DNA from 2 places in the Scytonema sp. PCC 10023 genome. Region 2 is predicted to be linked to the other one. Evidence: predicted binding sites of a transcription regulator. Region 2 holds the regulator's gene; the other holds the start of a gene.

Region 1 (3,182 bases), on a different contig from region 2:
ACGCCAGTGGTCCTAAATCTTCTGCTGTCAGGTCAATAACTTCATCAAACTGTTGCAACAATTCTTTGAGGCGATCGCTTTCCCGCACAATACTAGTTGCTACCTCTCGGTTAGCATCTCCTAGTCGCATTCGCTTCAGCAATAGTTTACCAAAAGTTTGCAATGCGGTTAATGGGTTACGAAGCTGGTGCAATAAATTATCCAGTAAATCCTGTTGCTTTTCTTGGAGAATTTGTTGTTGCTGCAACTGCTGGTGCAGCCATGCTCGACGCTGATCCAAAACACAAGCAAGCAATAGCGTTTGAGCAATCCGTTTTATTTCACTTCTTTCTTGTTCATTCCATGCTCGGTCTTCCCTGACTGTGACGAGCAACCCTATCATCACATCCTCATGGACAAGAGGTAAAACAATTTGGTCACCTCTTAGTAGATAGTCCTCTGTTGAATGGGCTGATGCTGCATCTCCTGTCCCAGTTTCTCGTGATCGGGCTGGAAATTCCTCTGCTGCTTTCAATAATCTCCGGTTAGAACGGTTGTTTTTGGGGTTGAACACATCGCCCATACGAGAACGGCCTGTTCTATCCAAGGTAGCGTCCTCTCTTGTGTACGAATCCCAATTCTTTTTGGAAATAGGTATTGAGCTCGGCAATACTAAAGCATTAGCTCTTTGCTGTTCTACTGCCGTTTCTGGGTAAACCACCACAGGAATGAGTTTTGCTTCATTTGTCGAAGCTTCTATCAATTCTTGCGTCAAATAGACAACGCTCAAAGATGCTTCCAGCCCTTGGGCTAACAGTGCCAATTGCTCTCGGCATAGAGCAACAAACTCAGAACTGGCAGACATTAACATTTCAAGAGCCCTTTTTTAAGATGACATGACTATAGGGACGAAAACAAACAGCAGTTGGCTTGTTCTATTTAACAAAGCTTAACTGAAGAAAGCAACTAACGGTTCGTTCCAAGGAATTATATTGTTCACTACTTTTAATTTTTCTTTTAAAAAACAAATTATCTTTCTTGTATCAAAAGGTTAACAACTCTTGTATTTTTGAACTAGAACTTTTATAATTACGACGGATTTTGTAGCTATCACTACAATCTATTGCTTGTAAGAGGAGGACAGAACGTTGGCAAGGAGACGCAAGAGGAAGAGCCGTCGTCGCCAAGAAGGGCGGCGAATTTTAGAACACGTGCCTCAATTTAGCATCGAAAGCGGCGAAGATAAGCCTGTGACAGCAGCTAGAAAATTCATTCAAGCTGAAGGAATTTTGCCACCCGCGTTGCTACTTGTAAAGCGAAATGAACACACAACAGACCGTTATTTTTGGGCTGAAAAGGGGCTGTTTGGTGCTCAATATGTTGAAGAGAACCACTTCTTATTCCCTAGCCTGAGAATCCTTGAAGGTTCTCCAGCTCAGGAGCCACTAGCTGTTGCTAGTCGATAAACTAACAATGGTTATCATAAAGTTTGAGTTTGCCTGATGACAACCATTAACTGACAAAATTGCTAGGTTTTTTGAAAGTTTCATTTTTTTTTAACGATGCAGTTCACTTGCCAGTGTTAGCTTAGCGATTTTGGTTGAGGCTATCAACTTCAATCAAACCTTGTGTTTGTATAAGTTGGATATAAGTGTCAGAACGTATAAGGGAGTGGGGATAGAGCGATCCTGTTTTGAGCAAAGCTTCGGCACGCTCTTTCAAGCGATATAGCTTTTTTCTACAACTTGTGGAGAAGAGCAATACAGCAGGAGTCGTTTTACCTCCTCTCTCTATTCCATTTTTTTAAGTCAAAAGTGGCTTATAGTGTGTCTTTGCGGCTTATATCATGTTCGGTTAATCAATTGTCAATCACAAGCATTGCGTGTCTCCTAGGTCGGAGCTAGGCTCATCTCTAGCGTGCGCTTCACCGCTTAGAACTTTCTTGATGCGACTTACCCTACTTTTTTTTGAAGCCCAGTTTGGAGTCTACGCTTCACAAACCTGTCCTCAAGCGATAGGTTGCACAAGACTCAGCATGACACCACATCCTGATTATCACAGTATGATAATGCAAGACAAGGTGCAGGCAACAAACTGAAATTGCCAGTCTGAATCAAAGAATAACAGCTATTCAGAAATTTTTAATCCCAAAGCTCTGCGTAACTCAATAAGTTCGTCTCGATGGGCAGTTACAATGATTTTACTTGGATGTTGGTCGCCTTCGGTTGCTTCCACCTTCAGCGACACTTTCTCTAGTTTTCCAGCTTTTTTCCAATAAAAAACACCACTTAAAGGCGACAGCAGCACCAGCGCAAGAAAAATTGTACTAAGTTTGGGAAAAAGTAGTGACAAAACTAGTGATAAACAAAGAAGACCCGCAGCTGCTAAAACTGTTAAAAACACAGCTAAAAACCAGCTAGGTTGAACAAAGCCTTCAAAAGTCACTTGGTTTTGTTTCGGGTCTACCGCTGCTACTCGGTAAGACCGTGTTTGAAAATACTCCCTTAATTGAGGCATTAAAGTAGCTTCGTCTTGCTCGCAAACCAGCTTTTCTGTTTGTGTACGGTCTTTGGTAGAGGCACGAATAAAGAAAAATAGCCCGACCGATAATAAAAAAGTGAGCAGCAACGTCGATGGTAGAGTAGCAGTATCCATAAACTAAATTATGAGTATTTTACAGGAGGTGACTTATTCATTATTTAATAAGAGCGCTAATTTTTTCTCCCGCTTATGTACTGTTGCCATAAACGAGCTAAATCCTCTGCTTGAAATTGCCATTCTGGAGACACTTGGTACATGCGCCTGGGACGTCCGCGTCCTTCCAGTTTCTTCCAATACCCAGTGATTGCCTTCTGGTCTTCGAGAAATTTAATCGCACTGTAAAGTACGGTATCCGAAAGCCGGTAGGTTGGATGTTCAGTTTCCAAGCGTTGGATCAACTCCGTTCCATAGGATTCGCCTTGTACCAAAACATACAAGATATAACAAACAGCGAGTTCCTGACAAAGGTAAGTTGGCGGAGGATTTTCAAAAAAGTGATATATATCCTCAAGTTTCATGGTTAGTGAATGGCTAAAAAATGCCTAAGGGTTGAGCATACAATCCACGGAAATCGTATAAAATACTACTCATTTAAGATTAGTATTTAGCGTTCCTTAGGCTGGATCACCAAAGGGTAAAAATGACATGAGACAAATTCCACG
Region 2 (3,182 bases):
GGTGGTCATCAATGTGCAAATCCCCCGTCGCCTTGATTTCCAAATCAAATAACCCGTGGGAGGTGATTTGATGCAGCATATGATCTAAAAAGGGAATGCCGGTTGCTGCATTGCAAACACCTGTACCATCGAGGTTAACTCTGACATACACATCTGTTTCGCTTGTCGTGCGGCTAATTTCGGCAATACGAGCGCCGTTGGGAGGCGCTTGGTTGTGTGAGGGGAGAATTTGGTGTAGGACGGAGTCCTTGGCGGAGGCATCGCTTATTTGCATACAGAACCTAGCTTATGGTTACTATAGAGTAATGGGTCAGAGCCATTTGCTAACAGCTAATCGCTAATGGTAAATAGACAAATAGTGATTATCAGTTAACAAATAGCAATACTAACTTTACATTCCCATGATTTCATATCCTGCATCCACGTACAGGACTTGCCCTGTGATTCCACTTGCCAGGTCACTACATAGGAAAGTCGCCGCATTGCCCACTTCTTGCTGAGTGACGGTGCGTCTTAGAGGAGCAACCTGCTCCACATGATGAATCATATCCAAAATGCCTCCTACAGCACTAGAGGCTAAAGTCCGAATCGGACCAGCAGAGATGGCATTCACTCTGATATTTTGTGGACCCATTTCAGCTGCTAAGTATCGCACACTCGCTTCTAGCCCTGCTTTGGCAACTCCCATCACATTATAGTTGGGAATTGCCCGCACACCTCCTAGGTAGGTGAGAGTGACGATACTTCCTCCCTGTGTCATCAAAGGTTTAGCATATCCGGCGAGTTGCACGAGGGAGTAGGTACTGACCTCTAAAGCTAGATTGAAGCCAGAACGGGAGGTTTGGCTAAAATCTCCACTCAGATCATCTTTGTTGGCATAGGCAAGGCAATGGATAAGAATATCTAAAGACCCCCATTTAGCGCTAATCGTATCGAAGGTAGATTTAATCTCCTCGTCGTTCTGGACATTACAAGGAAGAAACAAACTAGGGTTTAGCGGTTCTACCAGTTCTGCGACTTTTTTCTCCATTTTGCCTTTCTCATCTGGCAAATATGTAATGCCTAGGTTAGCTCCTGCTTTGTGTAGTTGTTGGGCTATCCCCCAGGCGATCGAGCGGTTGTTTGCGATTCCCGTTACTAAGGCATTTTTTCCGGTGAGATCCAGCATAGAAATTCTTAATGTGAACATTCATGCTTGAGCATACTAGAATCTGACACCAATTTGTCTTTGTTTTGGGTACTATTTGCAAACATGAATTTTCAGTAAACTTTTGATACAACACAATTCACACTTAATTTTTAAGACATGGCCAACATATAGCGGTTATTAATGATTGTTGAGTAGGTGGTAGCTGGTTGAAAGTAGGTAGTAGATAGTAGGTATTAGGTAGTCAATAGGGTTTTTCTCCCTATCTAGCAGATACCACTCTCAAGAACCTTTTCATACCTTCAATAGAATTACTATGTCTATTTTTTTTACTTTATAAAACTTTTGAAAAGAAGTTTTGTAATTAACTATTAAAAAGGACTAGATCTAAAGACTAAAAATTATGTATTATGATGAACAAATAACTGTAAGGCAAAGATGATAAGTATAGGAAAGTACAAAAACGTTGACAATGTGTGATTGATTTTTCAGGTGTATTCTTAGGGAATCGGTTTTAGTTTTTCCGGCATTGGGTAGGGGAAGGGAGATGATCGTGACACAAGATAAAGCCCTAGCAAATGTTTTTCGTCAGATGGCAACCGGAGCGTTTCCGCCGGTTGTGGAAACATTTGAACGCAATAAAACCATCTTTTTCCCCGGCGATCCTGCCGAACGAGTGTATTTTCTATTAAAAGGTGCCGTTAAACTCTCCAGGGTGTATGAAGCAGGAGAAGAAATAACCGTAGCACTGCTGCGGGAAAATAGTGTTTTCGGCGTCTTGTCCTTGCTGACAGGAAACAAGTCAGATAGGTTTTACCATGCGGTTGCTTTTACATCTGTAGAATTGCTGTCAGCACCAATTGAACAGGTGGAACAAGCGCTAAAGGAAAACCCAGAATTGTCAATGTTAATGCTGCGAGGACTATCTTCGCGGATTTTACAGACAGAAATGATGATAGAAACACTCGCTCACAGAGATATGGGTTCTAGGTTGGTGAGTTTTTTGTTAATTCTTTGTCGTGATTTTGGCGTTCCTTGTGCAGATGGAATCACAGTTGATCTGAAGCTATCTCATCAAGCGATCGCTGAAGCAATTGGTTCAACCCGCGTTACCGTCACTAGGTTACTAGGTGACTTGCGCGAGAAAAAGATGATTTCCATACACAAGAAAAAGATTACTGTTCATAAGCCTGTTACCTTAAGTCGGCAATTCACCTAAAAAAGTTTTGAGTTCGGAGTCCTGAGTTATGAGTAAGATAAAAAAAGTGAGAAAAAAGAACTCAAAACTTAGGGCTCAAAACTCAGAGCTTTCTTGGATTGGAATAAGGATAGGTGAAAATTGAGTGAACTCAATGCTTGCCTTTTTCCCAATTTCCCACAGATAATGACTGGAAGTAGTAGGCTGTATCTGGAAGGATTTCGTCGGTAGCTGAAGATGACCACCGGGTACATCCTAATTTTGGCAATTTTAATTGTGGGAGGCGTGATTGCCACCGTAGGCGATCGCATTGGCACAAGAGTTGGCAAAGCGCGGCTCTCACTGTTCAAGCTGCGTCCTAAAAACACAGCAGTACTGGTAACGATTTTGACAGGAAGTTTGATTTCGGCATCTACCCTAGCAATTTTATTTGCTGTCGATGACGGATTGCGCACAGGAGTGTTCGAGCTAGAGGATATTCAAAAAGACCTCAAGCGCAGGCGCGAACAACTGAACATAACAGCAAAACAGCTAGAAGACACAAAAGGAGAGCTAGATCAAGCCCGAAAAGAACAAAAGGCTCAACAAGAACGCTTGCAGCAGACGAATCAGTCCTTGCAGGAAGCAAACGCCAAACAACAGGCAACTCAGGCTCAACTGAACCGTACTATTAGCCAACAAGCTCAGACTCAAGCTCAACTTCAAGGCACACAAAACCAGCTTAAGGGAGCAGTCACTCGCTATAAACAAGCGATAAGGGAACTTCAAAGCGTTGCTGACGAGAAAAAAAAGCTGTTGGTGGAAATAGAACAACGAAAAGTAGAACGCCAACGACTT

Evidence for each region. The regulator NtcA, encoded in region 2, controls nitrogen genes in cyanobacteria. The targets are predictions, from matches to a motif close to TNTGTANNNNNNNNTACANA.
Region 1: ACM0OZ_RS10395 (DUF3155 domain-containing protein) is a predicted target of NtcA. The motif match lies at 1,080-1,099, and genes of this name have one in related genera.

Annotation. Positions count from the first base shown of each region.
Region 1 is NZ_CAWUDP010000013.1:59,683-62,864, forward strand. It holds gene ACM0OZ_RS10390 (sensor histidine kinase) at 1-850, opposite strand, end outside; gene ACM0OZ_RS10395 (DUF3155 domain-containing protein) at 1,128-1,445, shown strand; gene ACM0OZ_RS10400 (hypothetical protein) at 1,567-1,701, opposite strand; gene ACM0OZ_RS10405 (cofactor assembly of complex C subunit B) at 2,107-2,634, opposite strand; gene ACM0OZ_RS10410 (PadR family transcriptional regulator) at 2,691-3,038, opposite strand.
Region 2 is NZ_CAWUDP010000136.1:12,587-15,768, reverse strand. It holds gene hisB (imidazoleglycerol-phosphate dehydratase HisB) at 1-274, opposite strand, end outside; gene fabI (enoyl-ACP reductase FabI) at 392-1,168, opposite strand; gene ntcA (global nitrogen regulator NtcA) at 1,695-2,366, shown strand; gene ACM0OZ_RS43105 (DUF3084 domain-containing protein) at 2,583-3,182, shown strand, end outside.